4 regions of the Mucilaginibacter sp. P2_D11 genome follow, and region 4 is predicted to be linked to each of the others. Evidence: riboswitches for the same ligand, from Rfam matches in the RefSeq annotation. Region 4 holds a riboswitch; each other region holds the start of a gene.
What was found. Region 4 has a riboswitch for S-adenosylmethionine ahead of AC1DXC_RS05735 (cysteine desulfurase family protein). Riboswitches for the same ligand answer to the same signal wherever they lie in the genome.
Positions count from the first base shown of each region.

Region 1: another riboswitch for S-adenosylmethionine. It lies ahead of metH (methionine synthase); the one in region 4 lies ahead of AC1DXC_RS05735 (cysteine desulfurase family protein).
Region 2: another riboswitch for S-adenosylmethionine. It lies ahead of AC1DXC_RS19035 (peroxiredoxin); the one in region 4 lies ahead of AC1DXC_RS05735 (cysteine desulfurase family protein).
Region 3: another riboswitch for S-adenosylmethionine. It lies ahead of AC1DXC_RS09240 (O-acetylhomoserine aminocarboxypropyltransferase/cysteine synthase family protein); the one in region 4 lies ahead of AC1DXC_RS05735 (cysteine desulfurase family protein).

Region 1 is NZ_JBFUEA010000001.1:479,676-483,890, forward strand. Features, by position in the region: gene hflX (GTPase HflX) at 1-1,154, shown strand, start outside; SAM riboswitch class I at 1,270-1,380, shown strand; gene metH (methionine synthase) at 1,517-4,215, shown strand, end outside.
Region 2 is NZ_JBFUEA010000012.1:70,593-74,807, reverse strand. Features, by position in the region: gene AC1DXC_RS19055 (hypothetical protein) at 12-260, opposite strand; gene AC1DXC_RS19050 (YybH family protein) at 294-722, opposite strand; gene AC1DXC_RS19045 (carbohydrate kinase family protein) at 1,008-1,883, shown strand; gene AC1DXC_RS19040 (hypothetical protein) at 1,910-2,134, shown strand; SAM riboswitch class I at 2,339-2,453, shown strand; gene AC1DXC_RS19035 (peroxiredoxin) at 2,603-3,238, shown strand; tRNA gene AC1DXC_RS19030 (tRNA-Cys) at 3,253-3,323, shown strand; gene AC1DXC_RS19025 (N-acetyltransferase family protein) at 3,460-3,948, shown strand; gene AC1DXC_RS19020 (class I SAM-dependent methyltransferase) at 3,943-4,215, opposite strand, start outside.
Region 3 is NZ_JBFUEA010000005.1:148,911-153,125, reverse strand. Features, by position in the region: gene AC1DXC_RS09245 (tetratricopeptide repeat-containing sensor histidine kinase) at 1-1,111, opposite strand, end outside; SAM riboswitch class I at 1,789-1,899, shown strand; gene AC1DXC_RS09240 (O-acetylhomoserine aminocarboxypropyltransferase/cysteine synthase family protein) at 2,134-3,447, shown strand; gene AC1DXC_RS09235 (homoserine O-acetyltransferase family protein) at 3,534-4,215, shown strand, end outside.
Region 4 is NZ_JBFUEA010000003.1:206,781-210,995, forward strand. Features, by position in the region: gene AC1DXC_RS05720 (triple tyrosine motif-containing protein) at 1-255, shown strand, start outside; gene AC1DXC_RS05725 (PIG-L family deacetylase) at 294-1,211, opposite strand; tRNA gene AC1DXC_RS05730 (tRNA-Cys) at 1,226-1,297, opposite strand; gene AC1DXC_RS05735 (cysteine desulfurase family protein) at 1,402-2,532, opposite strand; SAM riboswitch class I at 2,611-2,712, opposite strand; gene AC1DXC_RS05740 (S10 family peptidase) at 2,971-4,215, shown strand, end outside.

The DNA of each region.
Region 1 (4,215 bases), on a different contig from region 4:
AGCAGGAGAAAGTAGTGCTGGTTGGGGTGATTACCCCCAACGAAACGGAAGCACGCGAAAAAGAATACTTAGAAGAATTAGAGTTTTTGGTTGCCACCGCCGGCGGCCTCACCGTGAAAACCTTTACCCAAAAATTACAGCGGCCGGAACGTTCCACCTTCGTGGGTACCGGTAAGCTGGACGAAATAAAAGAATATGTTGTTGCCGAAGAAATAGACATCGTGGTTTTTGATGATGAGCTTACGCCATCGCAAATGCGCAACATTGAGCGCGAACTGCAGGTGAAAATACTCGACCGTAGCAACCTTATCCTGGATATTTTTGCAAGTCGCGCACAAACGGCGCAAGCCAAAACCCAGGTGGAGCTTGCTCAGCTGCAATATTTACTGCCACGCTTAACCCGTTTATGGACGCACTTAGAGCGCCAAAAAGGCGGTATTGGTATGCGCGGCCCGGGTGAAAGCCAGATTGAGACCGACAGGCGTTTAATCCTGAACAAGATCTCGTTGCTGAAAGAGCGCCTGAAGCTTATCGACCGACAGAACGAAACCCAGCGCAAAAACCGCCAGGCTTTAATACGCGTGGCTTTGGTAGGTTATACCAACGTAGGTAAGTCGACCATCATGAACATGCTGGCAAAATCTGAAGTTTTTGCCGAAAACAAGCTGTTTGCCACGCTGGATACTACCGTGCGCAAAGTGGTGATAGAGAATGTGCCGTTTTTACTATCAGATACCGTAGGATTCATCCGTAAGCTGCCGCACCATTTGGTAGAGTGCTTTAAATCTACCCTGGATGAAGTGCGCGAAGCGGATATATTGATACACGTGGTAGATATTTCGCACCCGACGTTTGAGGACCAGATACGTACCGTAAACGAAACGCTGAAGGATTTGAAGGTGCTGGATAAAAAAACTATCACGGTGTTCAATAAGATCGATGCCTTTAACCCTGCCGACCATAATATCGACATCAAGGACACCCCACTTACGATGGACGATTTCAACCACAGTTGGATGGCCAAGAACAATGCGCCTGCGATATTCATTTCGGCCACCCAAAAAGAAAACCTGGAAGAGTTCCGCACCATGCTTTACGATGCCGTAAAAACGATGCATACGGAACGATACCCCTACGATCATTTGCTGTATTAACCCCAAAACGGCCATTTCATCGGCCTTCCGGGGAGATAAAGTTGCCCTACGGCAACTTTATCTCCCCATACTTGCGCAGCCTTGCACATTACAACATTAATATTCATATTTGTAATGCTTATGGAGAAAGGCGGAGGGATTAGACCCTGCGATGTCTTGGCAACCTGTGCTTACAAGGTGCTACATTCTACTTAGCCGGGAGAAAATCGGTTAGGAAAGATAAGCGAAAGTCATTTTTTATACCCTGACTTTTCGAGATAAGCTATATACCAGTTTGCAGTAATCAGTTTACAGTTGGCAGTTTGCTATACGGTAAATTTTCTAGCTGCCTACTGCTAACCGGCAACTGCCAACTGTTTACAATGGACATTAGAAAAGAACTAGAAAAACGCATCCTGGTTATCGACGGGGCAATGGGCACCATGATACAGCGGTACGAACTCACCGAGGAGGATTTCCGCGGCGAGCGTTTCCGCGATCATGCATCCGACCTGAAAGGCAATAACGACTTGCTGAATATCACCCGCCCGGATGTGATCAAGGCTATCCATGCCGAATATTTAGATGCCGGCGCGGATATCATCGAAACCAATACCTTCAGCACACAAAAAATATCGCTGGCAGATTATCACCTCGAAGAACTCGATTACGAACTTAGCTACGAAGGCGCTCGCATAGCCCGCGAAGTAGCGGACGAATACACCGCCAAAAACCCGGCAAAGCCGCGCTTTGTGGCCGGTGCCGTTGGTCCCACAAACCGTACAGCATCGCTGTCGCCTGATGTAAACGACCCGGGATACCGCGCTGTTACCTTCGATGATTTGGCCGAAGCTTATTACGAGCAGGTACGCGGCTTGGTAGATGGTGGCTCTGATGTGCTGTTAGTCGAAACCATTTTCGATACCCTAAACGCTAAGGCTGCCTTGTTTGCCATCGACCGTTATAAAAAAGAATGCAAGGAAGCCGGTAAAGATTACCCGGCATTTAGGGATACCGGCGGTGTGATGATTTCCGGTACCATTACCGATGCATCCGGCCGTACGCTCTCGGGCCAAACGGTGGAGGCTTTCTGGAATTCAATCAGTCATGCAAATTTGCTTTCTGTTGGACTGAACTGCGCTTTAGGTGCCCGCGAAATGAGGCCGCATTTGGAGGAACTATCCGAAAAGGCAGGTGTGTATATTTCTGCTTACCCTAACGCAGGTTTGCCAAACGAATTTGGCGCTTACGACGAAACCCCGCACGAAACTGCCCACCAGGTTGATGATTTCATCAAGGCTGGGCTGGTTAATATCGTTGGTGGTTGTTGCGGCACCACACCAGATCATATTCAATGCATCGCCGAAAAAGCTGCCAGGCATCAGCCACGAAAGAAGCCGGAGATTGCGCCATTCCTGCGTTTGAGCGGTTTAGAATCCGTTACCCTTACACCCGAAACCAACTTCGTAAACATCGGCGAGCGTACCAATATCACTGGGTCGCCAAAATTCTCTAAACTCATCCTTGCCGAAGATTACGAGGCTGCCCTAACTGTTGCCCTGCAGCAGGTAGAAGGCGGCGCGCAGGTAATCGACATCAACATGGATGAGGGGATGATAGATTCGGAAGCGGTGATGGTGAAATTCCTGAATCTCGTGGCGTCTGAACCGGATATCGCCAAACTGCCAATCATGATAGATTCGTCTAAATGGACTGTGATAGAGGCCGGCTTGAAATGTTTACAGGGGAAAGGCATCGTAAATTCCATCTCGCTGAAAGAAGGCGAAGAGAAATTTAAGGAATACGCCCGCAAGATATTAAGCTATGGTGCTGCAACCGTAGTAATGGCCTTCGACGAAACCGGCCAGGCTGATTCGCTGGAACGCCGTAAAGAGATTTGCGGACGCAGCTACCGGATATTGGTAGAGGAGGTTGGCTTCCCGCCGCAGGATATCATTTTCGACCCGAACATCCTGACCGTGGCAACAGGTCTGGAAGAACACAACAATTACGCAGTAGACTTTATTGAAGCTACCCGCTGGATAAAACAAAACCTGCCTTACGCCAAAGTAAGCGGCGGGGTGAGTAATATTTCCTTCTCCTTTAGGGGGAATAACACCGTGCGCGAGGCTATGCACTCGGCATTCCTATACCACGCCATTAAGGCGGGTTTGGATATGGGTATTGTAAACGCAGGCATGTTGGAAGTTTACGAGCAGATACCAAAAAATCTGCTGGAACTGGTAGAGGATGTATTATTGAACCGCCGCGATGATGCTACCGAACGTTTGGTGGAATTTGCCGATACCATCAAAAGTAAAGGCAAAGAGATCGTCCGCGATGAGGAATGGCGTAAAGAACCTGTAGAAGCGCGCTTATCGCATGCCCTTGTAAAAGGTATCATCGAATATCTGGATGAAGATGTGGAAGAAGCCCGACAGAAATTTGCCAAGCCGTTGGAGGTGATAGAAGGCCCCCTGATGGATGGCATGAACGTAGTGGGCGACCTGTTCGGTGCGGGTAAGATGTTCCTTCCACAGGTGGTAAAATCGGCCCGTGTGATGAAGAAGGCCGTTGCTTACCTGCTGCCTTTTATCGAACTGGAAAAACAGCGCGTGATAGATGCAGGCGAAGATAGCAGCGGCAGTCGCGCAAATGCCGGCAAAATATTGATGGCCACCGTAAAAGGCGATGTGCACGATATCGGCAAGAACATCGTAGGTGTGGTATTGGCTTGTAATAACTTCGAGGTGATAGACCTTGGGGTGATGGTGCCTGCCCAGCGCATTATTGAGGAAGCAAAAAAGCAGGATGTAGATATTATTGGGCTGAGTGGTTTGATCACACCCTCTTTAGATGAGATGGTGCATTTTGCCAAAGAAATGGAACGCCAGGGCTTTACTATCCCGCTCATTATCGGCGGTGCAACAACCTCGCGTATACATGCGGCGGTTAAGGTTGCGCCAAACTATTCAGGTCCGGCTATTCACGTTTTGGATGCATCGCGTAGCGTTACTGTGTGCAGCAGCCTGATGAACCGGGATAACCGCGATGCCTATATCCAGGGCATCAAAGACGAATA
Region 2 (4,215 bases), on a different contig from region 4:
TTTTCCCTCAATCAAATTAGCGCATAAATTGCCAATAGCAACAGAACGAACATCAACCCTGCCATTTGCTGTCCTGCCCGCTCCATGCCTTTTTTGAATTCATCCTCCTTGTCATACTCCATATAGTAAATACTCCTGAAAGAATAAGCTTTAGCCCCCGGGCGGATTATTTGCTTGAAGTATCCCAATGTAAAAAGCACGCAAACACCTATAAGCCTAAAGAGGCTAGCTATCCAGCTATCGAAAATCAGGTGCAGCATACTGTCGGTATTATTGAATGATCGCCATCTTTATCAACTCGTATGGTCACACACAATCTTCCACTGACCATCAATCTTCCTGAACCATAACGTAAAATACCCACCGGGTGCGTCTTTCTCTCGTTTGAGGCTCCAGGCACCCATTACAAAGGCATCGTTCTTACCCAGCAGCTCTATCTTATCCAGCCTAAAGGTAAGCTCGCCCATTGCAGCTTTATCGGGGTAGCCCTTTTTATAGTTATCCAGCGTAACCTGCCAGCCGTAAGCCGGGCCACGCTTGCCAATGAACATTAATGAATCAGACTTCCAGTAGCCTTGCATAAAGCCCTCCAGGTCGCCTTTGCTCCAGGCGGTTTGCTGGTCGGCCATTAGTTTGGCGATGGCTTGCTTATCTTTATTTTGCGCTATAGCGAAGCAGGAACACAGAAGCAGGAGAAAAGAGAAGAGAATTTGCTTTTTCATTCAACTAATATAACGCTTCCGAACCATGATTAAAAGATAACACGATTAAAGGATTTAAGGATTGACAGGATTAAAATCAATCCAGCTGTCCTTTTTCTGAACCATGATTTGCTTGTTTAAGGGATACCCCGATAAAATTTCGCAATCGGAATAGTCCCATAATCCGGTAATCAAGCAAATCATGGTTCAGGCAATTAAAAAAATCCCGTCAAATCCTTCAATCGCTAAATCGTGTCAAAAAATATTTTAGCTTTATGCTTTCATCTTTCAGCCCTCAATCAATTTATGAACAAACAAATCTTGTGCTACGGCGAAGTTTTATGGGATGCCTTTGGCGATGTTAAAAAAGCGGGCGGTGCTCCTATGAACGTAGCACGCCACCTGGTGCAGCAAGGCAACAATGTATGGTTTGCCAGCAGCGTAGGCACCGATGCCTCGGGCAATGAGCTAACGGGCTTCCTTCAGGAGAATGGCCTTTTCAGCGATTTGATACAGCGCGACGAAAAGCTGCCTACCTGTGAAGTAACTGTACAGCTGGATGAAAATAACACCGCCACGTACATTATCCCGCAACCTGTATCCTGGGATAATATAGGCTTTACCGAACCTTTAGAAGCTACATCTAAAAAAGTAGGCGCCATCGTTTTTGGCAGCCTGGCCTGCCGCGAGCAAGCTTCTTTCGAAACCCTGCTCAACGTGCTTGATGAGAGCGACGCGCTTAAAATATTCGATGTGAACCTGCGCCCGCCGCATTTTACCATGAACACCATCGAAACGCTGGCTGCCCGTGCCGACGTAATCAAAATGAACGAAGAAGAAGCCGAGTTGCTTATACACGGCAGCAGCGGCGACCTGAAACAAAAGATAGAGGAGTTCCAAAGCAAGTTCCACACTAAAATCATTTGCGTAACCCGCGGCGAGCATGGTGCCATCATTTGGAACGATTACCAATATTACGAGCACCCCGGCTGCAAAGTTTGCGTGGTGGATACCGTTGGGGCGGGCGATTCGTTCCTGGCAACGTTTATTACGGGCTTGCTTAACGGCACCCCCATGCAAGCCCTGCTTGAAAAATCCTGCGCGGTAGGTGCCTATGTAACCACCCAGCGCGGCGCTAACCCGGTTTATAATGTTGATGAGGTGGTAGCACAGTTTTCGTAAGATAATAGCTCAGGTGCCATTTACAAATGAAACGAAGGCGTAACAGGGTCCAAAAATTTGTAGAAGATTTATTTGCCCGGCGATTTGACATTAATGGTGAAAAGCAAGTTACCATGAGAGAGTTCGTTGATGACCTTGCTATATTCCCAGAGTCAGAAGCTATGACCGGCGTTGAGCTAAGTGATACGGGTGGTTTAGAAATTGGCGAATCGCTAACTATACGTTCGATGAAAATTAAACGCATATCATAGCCGAACTACCCAGCGCGGTGCCAACCCGGTTTATAATGTTGATGAAGTGGTAGCGCAGTTTTCATAACGTGTGGGCTTGATACAATATAAGTCATTTTATGTTTTGATTTTCAGTTAGTTACAGATTCACCCGAGATAAATAACAAAATCTATAGGAATTGTAGTTTTTATAGCTACTTTTGTGATATAATCGTTCTTTAAAAATACTTATCCAGAAAGACAGAGGGAAAGGCCCTATGATGTCTTAGCAACCTGTACCGGCTTCGCGCCTGGTGTAAGGTGCTAATTCCTGCTCCGCCAATGCGGAGACAGATAAGCTGATTTAAAAGACAAACGGCGTTCGTAATGATGCCGTTATCTGCCGGCGGCTCCCCTTTCTTCCTCAAATTTTATTGGATAAGTTTTTACTATTGATTAACCGATAGCGTAATATTGCTATAAAAAATATTAAAATTAAAACTTACAACTATGAGCTTACGAATTGGCGATGAGGCCCCAAACTTTAAAGCACAAACATCCCTTGGCGACATTGATTTTTACGAATACCTGGGCGATAGCTGGGGCGTATTATTCTCCCACCCTGCAGATTACACCCCTGTTTGCACCACCGAACTAGGCAAAACAGCATCTCTTAAAGATGAGTTTGAGAAACGTAACGTAAAAGTTATTGCGCTGAGCACGGATAACACCGAATCGCACAAGGGGTGGATAAACGATATCAACGAAACCCAGGGCGTGGAAGTGACCTTCCCAATTATTGGCGACGAAAGCCGCGAGATATCCCTCGCTTATGACATGATACACCCCAACGCATCGCTTACGGCTACCGTGCGCTCGTTGTTCATCATCGGCCCCGATAAAAAGATAAAACTGATCATCAGCTACCCCGCATCAACCGGCCGCAACTTCCAGGAGATACTGCGCGTGATCGATTCGCTGCAGCTTACTGCTTACCACAGCGTAGCCACCCCGGCCGATTGGAAAGATGGCGAGCAGGTAGTGGTGCTGCCATCCATCAAAACAGAGGATATCCCCGCCAAGTTCCCCAAGGGCTTTGTAGAGGTGAAACCCTACTTACGCTTAACACCACAGCCGAATAAATAACAGGAAAAGCATAAAGTCGCGTGGCCGAGAGGATAGGCATAGGTCTGCAAAACCTTCAACGGTAGTTCGAATCTACCCGCGGCGTCAAATAAAAAGTGGATAATTTAGTTTTCAGAAAGCGACGGGCTGGGGAGCCTGTCGCTTTTTTATGGTTTGCCTCGCCAAACTTGATTTAAAGCCGGCAATACCCCAAATTTGAAGCATCGGTAACACACCAAACCATGGCAATAGAAATAAGGAAAGCCATCCCGGCAGATTACGATGGCATCTGGGAAATATTCTCGACAGTAATACAATCCGGCGATACCTACGCATTCGACCCCGAAACCACACGCGACGGCATGATGGAATACTGGCTTGCACCCAATATGCAAACTTTTGCAGCGATCGAGGATGGCCGGGTTGTGGGGACTTACTACCTTAAGCCTAACCAGCCTGGCCTGGGCAACCATACGGGCAATTGCGGTTATATGGTGCATCCCGGCGCAAGGGAAAAAGGCGTAGGCGGCATGCTTTGCCGGCATTCTGTAGACACGGCCACGGAAGCGGGGTACGTGGGTATCCAGTTCAACTTCGTGGTATCAACCAATGCAACGGCGGTAAAGCTTTGGCAAAAACAGGGGTTTTCCATCATCGGAACAACGCCAAACGGTTTTCGGCATCAGCAATTAGGTTTGGTAGACACCTATATTATGTATCGAGCGCTATAGGATATGTGCATCACCTGCATCATTTTTCCTTACGCACCAGGTGGTCATGCATCGCAGGTTTTGTACGTTGGTGGTTTTTATCGGCTCGAATAGCTTCCCGCCGAGTACCTGGGTGTATTCCAATAATATTTGTTCGTTTACCAGGAAACGCTCGCTGCCATCGGGCAGCAAGTAGCGGCTATTGCCCTGCGGTATAACCAAGTTTTCTATGCCTATATCCGATGCCAGTCGCGCAAACAAGAAGCCGCCGGGCCTTAGCACACGCCA
Region 3 (4,215 bases), on a different contig from region 4:
GCGCCGGCACCTTAATATCTGCCGCAGCGTAATTCTTTAGCAACCTTTTGTAGTAAAACGCTCCGTTTGCATATTGCTTAAGCCTGGCATATGCGCTCAGGTAAACCACATCAAGCAAAACGCGTTGATTGGGCCTTACTTCCTTGTATTCTTTCTCCGCTTTTTGCAGCAGAGGGATAGCGTTTGAAGGCTTATCAAGTGCGTTATAATTATTGGCCAGGTTGTATGCCAGATCAATAGCCACCGGGTCGTGATACTTCTCGGCAACCTGCAATGCTTTGGCGAAGTAATTTCTGGATGGCTCAAACTGCCCGCTGGCATAATATACCATTCCGGCATGGTTGTAAATGGCGCAAATATCCATGCTGGTATCGGCAACAGCTTCGGCCGTTTTAACAGCCAGCAATTGGTATTTAAGCGCTTCCTGCTGTTTATCGAGGTACATGTAATTATTGCCGATAAGGTTATACGTGTTTTGCACCGCAGTATAACCGCCAAGCTTGTATTGGGTAAGTGCCTGGGTAAGGTAATCTATCGAGCGCTGGTAATCTTCTATCTGCAGGTAAAAATCGCCCAGGTTGTTAAGCGTAGCCGCTGCCCTAAGGTGCGCCCCTGCTTTAAGAAAAAGCGGTAGCGCCTGCTCATAATAGCCAATCCTAACCTTAAAATCCTCTTTACCGGTTGCCAGGTAAATTTCCTCCATATTCAGGTAGGCTTCAGCCGCATCCTCGTACAGGTTACTAGCCAGAAATATAGGGATGGCCTTTTTGATGAGTGCATCGCATTTGGCAAAATCCTTCTTTTTGCTCCATGCTATAGCCATTGCCTGGTAACTTAGCCCGAGACCGCGCGGGTACGATAATTTGCCCGAAAGCTGGTTGGCCCTGGTGGCGGCAACCAACGCGCTATCTGCCTGTACGGGTTTGCTGTTTACCCTGTTGGCAAAATAACGGCTAATACTAATCAGTACACGCACGCGGGCCGTATCGGCTTTGCTTTGAGCCAATTGCTTTTGCAGTTTGTAGATATCCCTGGGGATGGCCGGCTGGGCATATGCGCATACCGTTAGCAAGAGGTACGATAATATGGCTATGACAGGTTTTGTGAGCATTCTCCTTAGGTTGATACTGATGAGGGATAAACGACTTATAACACCGCAGCCGCGCAACAGCCTACCCACAAACCCTGCCACAGCTACAAATATACCGGCAAATCAAAAATTGCGCTTAAATGGTCGATAGAAACAGCTTCCCTGACGGCTGGTCTTGCCAATGGCCGTGATGTACAAAACCAAACAACGATATGCCGTTGCCGGTGACAACGATATAGCGTTGTTACCATACTAACTGCCGAGCAACGTTACAAAAAATTGCTTACCCGTTAGCCCACCTTTTGCAGTAAGATACTTTTACAGCAGTTGACCTCTATGCCGGGCTTTGCGCCCCGGCATTTGAGCCGCATCCGTAACAATATCCGCTAAAGCGTAACACCATTCAGGACTAAATTAAAGTGTAAACAAACACGACCGGGTGTAACCTATAGCTGTATAAGACCATATTTCTACCAACCAGTTGTCCCGATGGGACAAAGCCATACACAATAACATTACGGATGTTGATTAATATGTCGTCTTCGCGCTTTTGGGTAAAAAAAACGCTTATTACAAGGTGCTATCCTACCACTCACAATAAAATTAAAATATTATTTGGATATTAAAACGGCATTGCCCTATATTTGCCCACGTTAATCGGTAGAGATACCTTAATCAATTCCCCTCAAAAGGATTTTGGTTTATAAAGAAGCGGCGAGAGATCAGGCTCGAAAACCCGCTGGCAACCCTCCAAATTGGAGAAGGTGCCAATTCCTGTCCCGGAAAAAGAATACCGGGGGATATAAATTTTTAATCATGAAAAGTACAATTTACGTAGCTCAGCAAAACAACCAGCAATCCCAATTGGGGTTATCTTCTGCATACAACCAAATTATTGGCTGTATTTGCATGTGTTGCTGCTGCTAATCCCGTAACACGTTCCCCCTTTTTATTTTCTGGAAGCACGCGTGATACCCTAAAGGATATGCTTATCCTATCGTAATTAAATATTTTTCATACAAAACCCTTTAAATCTACAGATTATGTCAAACTTGAAATTCGAAACCTTACAACTGCATGCAGGCCAGGAGGCCGACCCTACCACAGGCGCGCGCGCCGTTCCTTTGTACCAAACTACCTCATACGTTTTCAATAGTGCCGAACATGGTGCCAACCTGTTTGCGCTGAAGGAATTCGGCAATATATATACCCGCCTCATGAACCCTACTACCGATGTGTTCGAAAAACGCATCGCGGCTTTAGAGGGCGGCGTAGCGGCTTTGGCAACAGGTTCCGGCCAGGCGGCGCAATTCCTGGCGTTGAATAATATACTGCAGGTTGGCGATAACTTCGTTACCTCGCCATACTTGTATGGCGGCACTTACAATCAGTTTAAAGTTGCCTTTAAGCGTTTGGGGATAGACGCGCGTTTTGCTGCCGATGACACCGCCGAAAGCATAGAGCCGCTTATCGACGATAAAACCAAAGCAATCTACGTGGAAACCATTGGAAATCCAGGTTTTAACATCCCCGATTTTGAAAAATTGGCGGCATTGGCCAACAAACACGATTTGCCACTTATCGTAGATAACACCTTCGCTGCAGGCGGCTACCTTTTCCGCCCATTGCAACACGGTGCACACGTAGTGGTAGAATCTACTACCAAATGGATAAACGGCCATGGCACCAGCATTGGCGGCGCTATTATAGATGGTGGTAATTACAACTGGGGTAATGGCAAATACCCGCAATTTACAGAGCCGTCCGAGGGTTACCATGGTTTGGTTTTTGCCGATGTATTCGGTGTAAACGGGCCATTCGGCAATATCCAGTTCATTATCCGCGCCCGTGTGGAAGGGCTGCGCGATTTCGGTCCATCGCAATCACCATTCAATTCCTGGTTGAACATACAGGGATTGGAAACGCTTTCGTTACGCGTGCAACGCCATGTAGATAACGCGCTGGAACTTGCCAAATGGCTGGAAAGCCAGCCACAGGTAGCCAAAGTGAACTATCCGGGCTTGGAATCGTCGCCGCAGCATACCCTGGCCAAAAAGTATCTGAAAAATGGCTTCGGCGCGGTGCTTTCCTTCGAACTGAAAGGCGATAAGGAACTGGCTTCTGCAGTTATAGACAACCTTAAACTGGTAAGCCATTTAGCTAATGTGGGCGATGCCAAAACCCTGATCATACAGCCATCAGCAACTACGCACCAGCAGTTGAGCGATGCCGAGCAGCTTTCTGCAGGCGTTACCCCTGCCCTGCTGCGCGTTGCCGTTGGCATTGAACATATTGATGATATTAAAGCCGATTTTGAACAAGCATTTGCTAAAGTAGCAGAGCTGGAACTGGCTTAAGTTTTTTCTTTTTTAGTTTTTTTTAAGTGGTGTTGCCGGGGAGCGGTTGTATAACAACTGCTCCCAAAGCAACAAAAAGTATAGAGATGAGTTTAGAAAGTTTTACCTACACCGGTGTATTCGAGCTGGAAAGCGGCAGTAAAATAAAGGACCTGCAAATAGGCTACAATACCTATGGCACCCTCAATAAAAACCGCGATAACGTAGTTTGGGTATGCCACGCACTTACCGCAAATTCTGATGTTTTTGATTGGTGGAAAGGCCTCTTCGGCGAGCATGATTACTTTAACCCCGATGAGCATTTCGTTATCTGCGCCAATATCATCGGCTCGCCTTACGGAACTTCGAACCCGTTAAGCATCAACCCTAATACCGGTCAGCCTTATTACCTGGCTTTCCCCGAATTTACCATCCGCGATATGGTGAAGGCGCATAAGCTATTGGCCGATCACCTCGAAATAGAACATATCGAGTTGTTACTAGGCGGATCTTTAGGCGGCCAGCAGGCTTTGGAATGGAGCATTACCGAGCCGGCGCGCATCAAAAATCTTATCCTCATCGCAACCAATGCCCGCCACTCGCCATGGGGCATCGCCTTCAACGAATCGCAACGACTGGCCATCAGGGCCGACCGTACCTTCTACGCTAATTCGCCTGATGGCGGAAGCAAAGGATTGCTGGCTGCGCGCAGCATAGCGCTGTTATCCTACCGCGGGTATAAAACCTACGATATTACCCAACAGGAAGAGGATAGCGCCCATACCGATA
Region 4 (4,215 bases):
ATTCACTTCGATAGGGTGCATGCGGGCTTCTTATCCTTGCTTAAGGATCGCTACAGCACCATCAATCAACAGGAACTGAAGCTTTGCGCCTACCTCATCATGAACTTGTCGAGCAAGGAGATAGCCCAACTGATGGCGATATCTGTACGTGGAGTGGAGGTAAGCCGCTATCGCCTGCGCAAAAAATTACAGATACCTACCGAGATGAACCTCTTCGAATTCCTGTTCAACATCCAGCGGGAACTGATGAAATAACTCATTTTCCAGGCTGCGTTTGGAGATGCCCGCAAATGTCAATAGGTAGTTTTAGCCAACGCCGGTGGCGGAGTTTTTAAGATATCGAACAAGCCCCTGCACCAATCAAGGCCGGCTGGGGTATTTAGGGTAAAACTCCAAAACTCCTCCAGGTCGCCAACGTTCATCGTCATTTGGGTGTAGCCCTGAGATTTATGTTCGGCAATTTCCCAGTTAGCAATTACCTTATAGTTCACCCGGTTCATGTAGCTGAAACATTGCGTGCGGTCGATAAAAAAGCTGGGGGTGTCGGCAGTTGTATGGCACAGAGGGTACTTGTAATCGTTACCGAAACCGGGCATTGCATTACCTTTATCGCGGGTAGCTACCGCCAATACTACCGGCCTGTTGTCGGCGGGGAGGCTGTTAACAACTTCCAATGCCAGTAGGGTAGCAGCTTTATGCGCACCGTGCGTTTGGGCCACGGGCAAAAGGGTAAGCACAATATCGTAACGATTTTTGTTGAGGACAGTAAGCAAGGCCTTTTTCACGTAGGGCACGTTCCAACTGGTGTCTATTGGTTCCCGTTCGTTCAGGGTAAAATGTGCATCGGGCTGGTTTAGGAAATAGTAACGATGGACGCCAATAATGCGCCCTGCGTTTTTAAGTTCCTGTTTTCGGATGGCGGGCAGCTTTCGGCGGCCTACCTGTTCATTGGTAAGGCTTATGTTATAATAAGCCTCGGCAAGGGTGGAGTATTTATAACCCGCCTCGCCATTGGTGATAACCGCAATATCTACCAGGCCGTGGTGTTCTTTAGCTATTTTGTATAGGGTAACGGCCATTTCGCTCTCATCATCGGGGTGCGCAATCACCACCAGTACCCTTGCAGGCGTATCGGGCACGCAACCACGCGCAGTGGCCGCAGAGCATATAAAAAGGGCGGCCAACAAGATATATAAATAGCTTAATTTCATTTTTTAATTATGGGAGGTGTGAGGATGGGTTCGAACCATCGTAAGGAGTTTTGCAGGCTCCCGCCTAACCACTCGGCCACTCCACCTTGTTTTTGCTGCGTATTAAGAAGAACCCTTATATGTTTTTGCCATGCCCCTATTCTTATCAATAAAAAACTGACAGGAAACGGGACCGGCTGCCTTTGCGCAATTATGCCGCAATCAACTGATAAATAGCCGCAAGTTTACCGGCGGCATAATTTATCTCTTCCGGGGTGTTGAATTTGCTAAAAGAGAATCGGATGGTATCTCTACCTGCGTCAACGCCAAGCGCACTAAGCACGTGCGACGATGAGCCACTGCTGCAGGCGCTCCCGCCCGATACAGATATGCCATACTCGTCCAAACATCGCAGCAGGTCGGGGTTTAACGATGGTACATTGATGCTGAGCACGGTGTATAAGCTTTTATCCGCAATGGCCGAATTTCCGTTGAAGCGTACGCCCGGCAGCGTTTGGGTAAGCCCGGCAATCAGATGGTCTTTTAATTGCTGTATGTATTGCCCGTGCCCGTCTATATCGGCATAGGCCAGTTGCAATGCTTTGGTAAGGCCGATTATACCGGGGATGTTTTCTGTGCCTGCACGCAACGCTCTTTCCTGCCCGCCGCCGTGCAGCAATTTGGCCGGCCTTAGGCTCTGCCGGCAATATAAAAAGCCTATACCTTTTGGCCCGTGGAATTTGTGGGCAGAGGCAGCCAGGAAATGAACCTTAAGCTTGCTTACATCGTGCCGATAATGGCCCATGGTTTGTACCGTATCGGTGTGGAAAAGCGCATCGTACTTTTCGCAGATGTTGCCTATCTGTTCAATATCGTTAAGGTTGCCAATTTCGTTGTTGGCGTGCATTACCGATACCAGGCTGTGCGGGTTGGTGCTTAGTAAATATGCTAAATGACTAAGATCCAGGTTCCCTTTTTCGTCATGAGCGATGAAGCTTAAGGATATTTCGCCGGTTTTTTCGAGGTGCTCCAGCAAACTTAACACAGCATGATGCTCGAACCTTGTGGTAATTACATGCTTTACGCCGGCGTTGCGCACCGCCGTTAGTATGGCAGTATTATCGGCTTCCGTGCCGCCCGATGTGAAAATGATTTCGCTGGGCGAGGCATTGAGCAAACCGGCAATGGTACTGCGGCAGCTTTCAATAGCTTGCTTTGCTTCGCGACCGTGCTGATGATGCGACGACGGGTTGCCGAAATGATTGAGCAGATACGGCGTCATGGCTTCAAACACTTCTTTATCAAGTGGGGTGGTAGCGGCGTTGTCGAGGTAAACTTTCATGGTAATTTAATTAAATTTTGATTTAAACAGGCCAGAAAGCGAGGTGAGATTTACCGCTTAACAAGTTGAAAACTTGCACTCTTATCTTTCTCCTGTTTTGGCAGGAGTTGGAATTAGCACCTTAAATAATAGGTTGCCAAGACGTCATAGGGCCATTCCCTCGGTCTTTCTGGATAAGTTTAAAAGAACGTTTCGATGCAAATGTAAATAAATTCTATTAATCCCATAGAAATTATAGAAAAAATTTGAGGAAACGAAATTTACCATTACATTTGCAGCACCCGCATATAGCGGTACTGTGTTTTATAATGATAACCCAAGGTTTAAATAATCAATTTTTAATGCGAATGCCCATGCCTCAGATGGGTATGTGCAGCTGTTGTTGCTAACCCCCAAGCAAAAACAACCGCTGTTTATTAAAATTATTATTTGCCTCCCATGTTACCTTCTTCTTTTACTGTTACAATCAATCTGCGTTTTATTGCCACTATTTTGCTGGCCGGCACTATTGCTTTACTTTCTACTTCGTGGTCTGAATTTGCCCATCGCCCGTCTGAAGATGTTGCAGCGGGGCCTGCGGCCTTTAGCACTGCGGTAACTTCGCATACCATAGCCTTAAATGGCAAAACGTTGGCTTATAGGGCAAAAGCAGGTTATCTGGGTATAGGGCAGTCGAAAGGCCGGGCTGCGGCTAATGTTTTTTACGTGGCCTACAGCCTTGATAATAACATTAGTGCTGCAAAGCGCCCCGTTACCTTTGTGTTTAACGGCGGGCCCGGTTCATCTGCACTATGGTTGCATATGGGTTCGTTTGGGCCGGTGCGCGTCGGCGGCAATGGCAGGGTTGAAGACAACAGCAATACCTGGCTTGGTTTTACCGACCTGGTATTTATAGATCCTGTTGGTACCGGCTACAGCCGTGCTGCCCACGGTACCGATGCCCGCAAGTTTTATGGCTATAAAGAAGATATCGGTTCCATCGCCGAATTCATACGCGCCTACCTGGCAGATAACGGCAGGGAAAACGATGCGGTTTTTTTGGCCGGAGAAAGTTACGGCGGACTACGCGCTGTGGGCCTGGCCGAAAACCTGCAGGCCAACGGCGGGGTAAAGCTTTCCGGCATAACGCTTATTTCGCCGGCGCTTAATTACCAGTTGATTAGTTTTAACGAGGGTAACGAAACGCCTTATGCTTACTACCTGCCAACATATGCGGTTACAGCCCGCTACCATCATAAGTTAGATGCCCGCCTGGATAGCCTTACCGACGAGCAATTGATGAGCCGTGCAGCAGCCTTCGGGCAGGGTACTTATACTCGTTTTCTTCATTTGGGCGATGCCGCGCCACAAGCTTTAGTAAACAAGGTGATAGATTCGCTGCATTATTTTACCGGCCTAAGCAGGGATTATTTGACGGAAGCGAACGGAAGGGTAACAGATGGCCAATTTACTGCTGAGCTGTTAGGTAGCGATACCCAAACGATAGGCACCTTTGATGGCCGCGTAAAAGACACCCTGCAGCATGGCGACCCCAGCATTGCCGCTATACTTACGCCGTTTACGCAGGGCTTTCAATACTATGTACGCGGAGAACTTAAATATGATAACCAATTGCCCTACCTGGCCACTACTGCAACCAGCGGTTGGAACTATGGGCAAGGGGCAAACAATTGCTACATCAAT